Regions from separate parts of the Alkalihalobacterium alkalinitrilicum genome, predicted to be linked through region 2. Evidence: predicted binding sites of a transcription regulator. Region 2 holds the regulator's gene; each other region holds the start of a gene.
The links. The regulator CtsR, encoded in region 2, represses protease genes until heat stress. The targets are predictions, from matches to a motif close to ATGGTCAATAAAGGTCAAACA.
Positions count from the first base shown of each region.

Region 1: the regulator CtsR is predicted to act here: its motif matches at 1,618-1,638, upstream of BK574_RS08580 (ATP-dependent Clp protease ATP-binding subunit).
Region 3: the regulator CtsR is predicted to act here: its motif matches at 1,189-1,209, upstream of clpP (ATP-dependent Clp endopeptidase proteolytic subunit ClpP).

Region 1 is NZ_KV917368.1:1,849,122-1,852,406, forward strand. Features, by position in the region: gene BK574_RS08580 (ATP-dependent Clp protease ATP-binding subunit) at 1-1,595, opposite strand, end outside; gene BK574_RS08585 (SDR family oxidoreductase) at 1,741-2,610, opposite strand; gene BK574_RS08590 (polysaccharide deacetylase family protein) at 2,825-3,285, opposite strand, start outside.
Region 2 is NZ_KV917368.1:3,633,282-3,636,566, forward strand. Features, by position in the region: gene BK574_RS17655 (protein-arginine kinase McsB) at 1-719, opposite strand, end outside; gene BK574_RS17660 (protein-arginine kinase activator protein McsA) at 723-1,259, opposite strand; gene BK574_RS17665 (CtsR family transcriptional regulator) at 1,318-1,785, opposite strand; rRNA gene rrf (5S ribosomal RNA) at 2,270-2,385, opposite strand; rRNA gene BK574_RS17675 (23S ribosomal RNA) at 2,800-3,285, opposite strand, start outside.
Region 3 is NZ_KV917368.1:4,287,186-4,290,470, reverse strand. Features, by position in the region: gene rpoN (RNA polymerase factor sigma-54) at 1-927, opposite strand, end outside; gene clpP (ATP-dependent Clp endopeptidase proteolytic subunit ClpP) at 1,289-1,885, shown strand; gene BK574_RS20760 (HPr family phosphocarrier protein) at 2,619-2,876, opposite strand; gene whiA (DNA-binding protein WhiA) at 2,975-3,285, opposite strand, start outside.

The sequences.
Region 1 (3,285 bases), 1.8 Mb from region 2:
ATTTCATCTAGTAGGACAATAGAATAAGGATTTCTACGCACTTGTTCCGTTAATTGTCCTGCTTCATCATGGCCGACATATCCTGGAGGAGAACCAATTAACTTTGAAACGGAATGTTTCTCCATATATTCACTCATGTCTAAACGGATCATCGAATCTTTACTTCCGAATAACTCTAGTGCGAGTGTTTTCGTAAGTTCTGTTTTACCTGTCCCCGTTGGGCCAACAAATAAAAATGAAGCGGTTGGACGATGTTTTGGCTTTAGTCCGACACGAGCTCTCATGACGGCATTGGCTACTTGTTCAATCGCTTTGTCTTGGCCAATGACTTTTTCTGCCAATCTTTTCGGTAAGTCTTTCATTTTCGATTGCTCGTCTTTTTGCAGTTTTTTCACAGGAATTCCTGTACTTGTTTCAATGATGTCTTGAATGTTTTCTACCGTTACTTCGATGATAGCTTCATTAAGTTGCTCATTTGCTAGCTTCGCTTTAATTTCTAATTCCTCTTTGCGAAGGTTGGCTGCTTTTTCATATTCCTCTTGTTGTGTTGCTCTTTGTTTTTCTCGCTCAATTTCTTTTAAGCGTTGTTCTAAGTTTTCTTTTCCAGTTTCAATTTGTGATAGATTTAACTTTGATCCTGCTTCGTCTAGTAAATCAATCGCTTTGTCTGGTAAAAATCGATCTTGAATATAACGCTTTGAAAGAGTGACGCAAGCTTTCAAGACTTCATCTGAATACTTTACATTGTGGTAGACCTCATATGCTGGTCGAATTCCTTTTAAAATTTCAAAAGCTTCATTTTCTGTCGGTTCTTTTACAACGACAGGTTGGAAGCGACGCTCTAACGCTTGATCTTTTTCGATCACACGGTATTCTTTGAGCGTTGTTGCCCCGATAATTTGCAAATCTCCTCGAGCAAGAGCAGGTTTTAAAATGTTCCCCACATCCATCGACCCTTCTGCAGAACTTCCTGCTCCAACCATCATGTGCAATTCATCAATAAACAAAATGACGTCTTCTCGTTGTTGTAATACGGAAATTAGTTCTTTCATTTTTTCTTCAAACTGCCCACGGTAACTTGTACCCGCAACAAGTGAATTAATATCTAAAGTGTAAACTTCTTTATTTTTCAGTTTAACAGGAACTTGTCCTTCCACTATGTTTAGTGCTAGACCTTCTATAATTGCTGTTTTGCCAACACCTGCTTCACCGATTAAAACTGGATTATTTTTATTACGGCGATTTAAAATTTCAATAGTTCGCTCGATTTCTTTTTCACGGCCAATTACAACATCAATACGACCATCTCTTGCTTCTTGTGTTAAGTTGCGACCATGTTGATCAAGAAAACCATTTCCTGTCGCTTGATTAGGAGGCATTTGTTTCACGTTTTGCTTGTGATCTCCATTTGACACGTGCTGTGAAGAACTGAACAGATCATCAAAGTAATGATTGAAGTTAAAGTGGCCTGACCCCAAAGACTGGTAGGCATCACTGTAACAACTAGAACATAAATGAATTTGCTTATGGTGCTCATTTAACATAACATCCATCTTAACATTTGCTTGTTTTGCATTACATTTTTGACATAGCATAACTCAACCTACCCCCTCTTTGACTTTGACTATTTTTGACCATTCATTTATATAAAAATCCCATACGTAATGGGATTTCTATATATGATAAAGTAATAATATTATACCTAACTTTTTATTACTTTGCAATAAAGAACCCCCATGACTATCCGTTGACAATAACACCGCCGTTCAGATGGAGGATTTGACCTGACATATAGGAGGAGTCCTCACTCGCTAAATAAATATAGGCAGGCGCAAGTTCCACTGGTTGACCCGCCCGTTGCATTGGTGTAGTGCTTCCAAATTCGGACACTTCTTTTGGGGTAAAAGTTGAAGGAATAAGCGGTGTCCATATCGGACCTGGTGCTACACCGTTTACTCGGATTCCCTTTTTAATTAAGGAAAGAGAGAGAGAGCGTGTAAAAGTAACAATTGCCCCCTTAGTTGCCGAATAATCAATCAACTTTTCATGCCCTTTATATGCTGTTACTGATGTGGTATTAATGATACTGCTTCCTGATTTCAAATGAGGAAGTGCTGCTCTTGTTAAGTAAAAGAACGAAAAGATATTTGTGCGAAACGTCTTTTCTAACTGCTCACTTGTAATACTTTCAAAATCAGTTTGAGGATGCTGTTCAGCTGCATTATTGACTAAAATGTCGACTTTATTAAATTCGTTTATCACTTGTTGAATAACTTTCTGACAGAAAGCTTCATCACCTAAATCACCAGCAATGTTTAAACAACGACGCCCTTCTTCTTCAACTTGTTTTTTCGTTTCCTCAGCATCCGAATGTTCATTCAAATATACGTTGACTACATCTGCCCCTTCTTTCGCATAACCAATCGCTACAGCACGTCCAATCCCACTATCAGCTCCTGTGATGATAGCAATTTTATTTGTTAATTTCCCAGATCCTTTATAGCTAAAATTTTCATCGGTTGGATGAGGATTCATTTCCGACTCTATACCTGGCTGTTGATTTTGATGTTGTTCAGGAAAAGTTTTATGTGGTAGATTTGATGAAGACATGTGAAACACACCCTTTATTTAAAGTTAACTGTAAAATTTACTTTAATAGGATGTCGGGATTTCTGTTCCATTATTCAACCAAACCAACGATTCACCTTATCCCAAAACCATTTTGTTTTAAAAAATAGTGATTTCACTCGATAAAAAAAAGAGCTCGTTCAGGCTAATTGACCTTCACGATACTCTTTTACACAAACTATTTAGCTTTACCTCACTACTTCTGATAAGGAATATTTAATAAATTTGGAACTGTTGTAAACTCAAAGCCAAGTGCCTGAAGTTCAGGTATGATTTGATGGAGTGATTCAACTGTTGGCGTTCGATCACCATCCCATTCCGCACCATCATGTAACAGAACGATAGCCCCTGGGTGAAGATTACTTAACACACTAAAAGCAATGTCTTCTGGTGGGGGTTCACGCCAATCTAGTGTATCAATGGACCAACCGATCACGTTATAATTCAACTCTGCTAATTTTTCAACAGACTGCCCATCTAAAAATCCATAAGGAGCACGGAATAAGCTCGTTCGGTACCCAATAATATTATTAAGTAGTTCTTCGGTTTGAGTAACTTCTCGTTCAAGCGTAGCTAGGTCCCCTTCCACAAGATTCGGATGCCAATAACTATGATTACCAACAATATGGCCTTCGTTAATCATTCGTCTAACGATGT
Region 2 (3,285 bases):
TCTTCGACAATATCTTGTTCTGATTTTCCAAGTGTCATTTGATTGGAAACCTGAAACAAGTTACCTAGCGCTTCACTGCCCTCGCCATAAATTCCTCGAACGACTAGTCCTAATTGATTGATCGCTGGTAATATTTTAGTCAATTGCTGTGTCATGACTAATGCAGGTAAGTGCATCATTACTGAAGCTCTTAAACCTGTGCCAACATTTGTTGGACAACTAGTTAAGTAACCCCTCTTTTCATCAAAGGCGTAGGTCAGTTTTTCTTCAATCCAATCATCTAATCCACTGGCCAAAACAAGCCCCTCATTTAGTTGAAATCCAGAAAATAAACATTGGATTCGTAAATGATCTTCTTCGTTAATCATAATGCTAACGGATTCATCCTCACTCAAAAGAACTGCACCATGTTTTGATTCTTCTGATAAATGAGGACTAATTAAATGCTTCTCAACTAATACTTTCTTAACATTTGCTTTTAAATCATCCATTGGAAGAAGTTCTAGTGGTCCTATAAAGTTATAAGGGCTTTTTAATAAATTTGTACTAATGTGGTTAACAATTAAATTTGCTTCCTCCATAGTAGCTAAAATTGGGAACGTAAAATCTTTTAGGTTTCTAGCTAATCTTATTCGACTACTTAACACAATATCCGAATCTGGACCATCTTTTTTCATCCAAGGACTAATAGCTTCACTAATAAAACGTTCAAGTGACATTTATTACTCCTCCCCTTGGTTGAACACAGATTTTTCCAAAGTACGAATTTGGTCTCTTACAATAGCTGCTTCTTCAAATTCTTCTTTAGTAATGTGGCGTTGTAAAGCCTCTTTCAAGGAGTTAATTTTCCTCCGAACTTCAATCGTACCACCAATTCTTTTCGGGATTTTTCCTGAATGAGTATGATTACCACTATGGACTTTCTTTAAAATGGGATCTAATTTATCACTAAATGTCTCATAACATGTTGCACAACCAAATCGGCCTGTACGGACAAACTGTTCATAGGACATTTTACATTTGTCACAGGTCAGAGACTGTTTTGATGAGGCTCCTGATGTATGCCCTTTTGAAATCGGTTGTTCAAAGTTTAATAAACCTGATAATAGTTGGTGAATAGAAAAGCTATTTGACCCAGGAAAATACTCACCTTTTTCTTTCGCACAATGTTCACATATATGAAATTCTGTTTTTTCACCGTTAATTATTTTAGTGAAGTGTAAAGTGGCAGGACGTTGATTGCATTCCTGACAAATCATTTGACCACCTCTCCCTTTAAAACATTAAGTATGGACGTGTTGTGAAAGAAAAAACTAGTTAATCTCGATATTTTAAAGTTTGGAGCATTGATTTAAGAACATTTGCTCGAATATAATCACGCAGTACGGGGTTCGTTGTATTAAATAATGAATGATCAACTACACTATACATTAAATTCGCTTCCCGTTTAGATACTGCCCCTTCTTCGTATAGTCTCGAGATTAAGGCTTCGGCATGGACTTGACTCACCCTATCACCTATAAGTTGCATCATTTGTTCGAAGAGATCTGCTTGGTTATGCGCTTTGACTTTTATTATTCGAATGTACCCGCCTCCACCGCGTTTACTTTCAACAATATAGCCTTTTTCAATTGTAAAGCGTGTACTGATCACATAATTGATTTGTGATGGAACACATTGAAAGCGTTTGGCTAACTCACTTCGTTTAATTTCTATTAGCTCTCCATCACTATTCGTTAGAATATTTTTTAAATACTGCTCAATAATATCTGAGGTATTCCTCATCATGCCCCCCTCCTTGACTTTGACTATCTTTGACTATCTTTATTATAAAAAAAATAACTGAGAGTTGCAAACACATACACCTAATATTATTGCCCATTTTTTTCATTTCATTCGATTTATGTATGTAAGAATACTTTCGAGGCGAACCCTTAAAAATCCTCTTTTAAAGTAGACAAAAATACATCGCCCTTTGTTGGTTCTCCCTCTATGGAAGTTGATATTTTGTTGAATTTCGTTTGGTCTTATCAATAAGTTTTACTTTTTGTCACAACTCGGTAAAATTTTTTTCTCAATTCCATCTTTTCTGTCACAATTTTTTGACTGCCTAAACTGATTGAATATCATTTAATTACTGTACACTTCGTTGTTTTCTACTTTCCTTCGTAACTCGGCGTCTCTTTGAGCTAAAAGCTCTTCATCTCCTGTAGCTTATTCATGTTTTTTCACAAAAAAAAGGCACAACCCACATGGGATTGTGCCTGGTGTCTAGCGACGTCCTACTCTCACAGGGGGAAGCCCCCAACTACCATCGGCGCTGAAGAGCTTAACTTCCGTGTTCGGCATGGGAACGGGTGTGACCTCTTCGCTATCGCCACTAGACTTATAAAATTGTGATAAGCTTCGCATTTCTTCGTTGGCTGCGCTCCCTGCGTTGCTCATGTACCCTTCAAACGTACATTCCGCTACTCGTGAACTTGCTGCCTCGAACTACTCGCTTCTAACAATTTCCTATTAGGATTTTTGATAAGCTGCGAATTTCTTCGTCAGTTTCAATTCTTGCGGTGTTCCGACGTACAGGATGTACTAGTGCCGACGTTGTCACAGGACGTGACGAACTTAGTCGGTTACCTTTCCGATACGCTCCACTCCTCAGAATTTCACTTCCTCGAACTTCTTGCTTCTGAAAATCCTTTTTTAAGTTGTGATAAGCTTCGAAGTTCTTCGATGCTTATGATTGAGAGTCATTCTCTCAAAACTGGATAATGTACTAGAAGAATATCAACGCTTTATGTTTTGGATAAGCCCTCGACCGATTAGTATCTCTCAGCTCCACGTGTCACCACGCTTCCACCCGAGACCTATCAACCTCATCATCTCTAAGGGGTCTTACTTACTTAACGTAATGGGAAATCTCATCTTGAGGGGGGCTTCACGCTTAGATGCTTTCAGCGCTTATCCCGTCCACACGTAGCTACCCAGCTATGCTCCTGGCGGAACAACTGGTACACCAGCGGTGTGTCCATCCCGGTCCTCTCGTACTAAGGACAGCTCCTCTCAAATTTCCTACGCCCACGACGGATAGGGACCGAACTGTCTCACGACGTTCTGAACCCAGCTCGCGTACCGCTTTAATGGGCGAACAGCCCAACCCTTGGGACCTACTTCAGCCCCAGGATGCGATGAGCCGACATCGAGGTGCCAAACCTCCCCGTCGATGTGGACTCTTGGGGGAGATAAGCCTGTTATCCCCAGGGTAGCTTTTATCCGTTGAGCGATGGC
Region 3 (3,285 bases), 650 kb from region 2:
TAACGTCACTTGACGTTGCTTTATATTTTTTAACAACCATTGAACTTGTTCATATTTCTTTCGAACATATTCATTAGCATCAGAACTTTTATCATGTAATAGAGGCTGATATTGTTTATTTAATTGAATTTTCGGAAGCAAGTCGTCATTGACGAGCACGACTAATTCACCCTCGATTTCCTCAACATTCACATCAGGTTGAATATATTTCGGTAAATCATCCGTATAATTCACACCTGGTCGTGGTTGAAGGGTTTGGATTAAATCATAAACTTGTTGAATTTCTTGAAGTGTTACTGACAATTCCTTCGACAATTCTTTCCAACGTTTTTCAGCTAACAATTTCATGTGATGTTCTACAATAATTTCCGCTAGCTGGTTGCGATCTTTTCTTTTCATTAGTTGCAATAAGAGACATTCTTGTAGGTCTCTTGCACCAACACCAGTCGGTTCCATGTTTTGCAACAACATCAACAATAATTCGCCTTCTTCTTCTGATACCTTTAATTCCTCAGTCATTTTCTCCACAGGTTCACTTAAATATCCGTCATCATTAACATGAAGAATGAAATAACGAAGCGCTTCATAACTAGACTCATTTAGATCTAGAAATTTAGCTTGGTATAGAAGGTGATCATGTAAATTGTAACGATCACTGCTGACAAAATCGAGAGGGGATACTTCTTGTTCCTTGTATCCACTTTCCCATTGTCGATCATCTATATCTTCTCTTTGCTTTTCTTTTCTAGTGACCTCACCTTGAAAGTTATCCTCTAACTCAATGAGTGGATTTTCTAAAGCCTGCTCTTGTATATACTGTGTCAACTCAATCATTGAATACTGCAGGAGTGAGATCGCTTGCCGAAGTTCTTTGGTCATATATAATCCAGTTGTCTGTTGTTGAAAAAGACCAACATCCATTCTCATAACTACTCTCCCCTTATTTGCACATAAAGTTCATCCCTAAACTGTAAGCGCTTTCCTGTTATAGTAAACATTTTAAAAAACGACTCGTATCTACATCTATTTTATAGTCTCTTATTATAGTTTATGAACTGTTTTCGTTTCTGTAAAGAGAAAATGTTAACCAATACGCCAAATAAAGTTTGTTTTTTTTAATTTTCGGCAATGATTAAAGAGGGATGAAAGTAAAAAAGGAGAAATAGTATAGTATAACTGAGTAGTTATTATTTGACCTTTATTGACCATTGAAGTATGATATACATAAGTAAAACAAACTAAAAATAAGGGAAAAAGACTACTTTAATTAATGAATACTAAGGAGGATATGATTATGAATTTAATTCCTACAGTTATCGAACAAACAAACCGTGGTGAGCGTGCTTACGACATTTATTCTCGTTTATTAAAAGACCGTATTATTATGCTAGGAAGCGCAATAGATGATAATGTTGCTAACTCAATCGTAGCACAACTACTTTTCCTACAAGCTGAAGATCCTGAAAAAGATATTTCACTATACATTAACAGTCCAGGTGGTTCTATTACATCAGGTATGGCGATTTACGACACAATGAACTACATTAAACCTCAAGTGTCGACCATTTGTATCGGTATGGCAGCTTCCATGGGTGCGTTCTTACTAGCTGCTGGTCAAAAAGGAAAGCGTTTTGCACTTCCAAATAGTGAAGTCATGATCCATCAACCACTTGGTGGAACTCAAGGGCAAGCATCTGACATTCAAATCCACGCAAAGCGTATCATCGAAATGCGTGAACACTTAAATAAAATTTTGGCAGAACGCACAGGTCAACCATTAGAGGTTATCGCAAAAGACACGGATCGTGATAACTTTATGACAGCTGAAAAAGCTAAAGAATACGGCTTAATTGATACTGTCATCTCAGCATCAAACGCAAAATAATAAATTCACAACTTAACGAATGATGTATAGCAAGCTTCGATACATCATCCTAAGCAAATGAACGAACCCCCTTTCCTCTTTTTGCGGCTAGGGGGTTCGTTTTCGTTGGAAAGGTACATGATTGGAAGAGGATATTGAAGTATGTGTATAGGCGGTTCGGATGCGGGTGCGATGATCAATATCCTTCTAATGGTGATTTTAATCTAAAGCTTTTTATGATGAAATTTTTCCTATTATTGGAATTTTTTTGCGCTATCTTTCCTTTTAGATGAAATTTCTTCCTTTTACTGGTAGTGTCGAGCTCTAATTTTCGTTTTAGATTGAAGCGCTGCTTCCTCTTACTGGAAATGTTTAACGCTAATTTTGCTTTTAGATTAGATTTTTACCTTTTACTGGCAGTTATAAGCTCTAATTTCTGCTTTAGACCGAGATATTTCCTCTTATTGGAATTTTTTTTGCGATATCTTTCCTTTTAGATAAAATTTCTTCCTTTTACTGGTAGTTACGAGCTCTAATTTTCGTTTTAGATCGAATTGCTTCCTCTTACTGGAAATGTTTAACGCTAATTTTGCTTTTAGATTAGATTTTTACCTTTTACTGGCAGTTATAAGCTCTAATTTCTGCTTTAGACCAAAATATTTCCTCTTACTGGAAATATTTTGGTCTATAATACGAAATGGTCTACACAAAAAAAAACTGAGCTGGACCTAGTGTCGTCGCTCAGATTTTTTAGTCAGTCTTCATTTTGTACAAATGCTTCGAGTGCTGCAATTGCTTCTTCTTCGTCTTTTCCGTCAACAATAACATTAATCGCAACGCCTTTACCGATCGCCAAACTCATGATTCCCATAATACTTTTAGCATTAACTTTTTTTGTACCTTTTTCGATAAAAATATTTGAGGAAAAACGGTTTGCCTCTTGGACAAATAGAGCTGCTGGTCTAGCTTGAAGACCTGTTTTCAACTTAACTTCAACTTGTTTTTCAATCAACTGAACTACCTCCTTTTATGTCTAATTATTCATTATCTTTTTGATTTTTCAGTTCTTGTTCAATCAAGATTAAGAAATCGCTAAACCTTAGACTCTAATTAGAATCCTGTTATCTGTTTACCTGAGCGAATTCGATCCGCTAACTCATCTATTTTACGAAGACGATGATTGACTCCCGATTTACTTACCTTTCCGGTGGACACCATTTCTCCTAGCTCTTTTAAAGTCACATCCTGATGCTTGACCCGTAGCTCAGCAATTTCCCTTAACTTCCCTGGTAGATTAACTAAACCAATTTCACGATCCACTAAGCGAATATTTTCTACTTGCCTTAGTGCCGCACCCACTGTTTTATTCAAGTTTGCTGTTTCACAATTGACGAGTCGGTTAACCGAATTTCGCATATCCT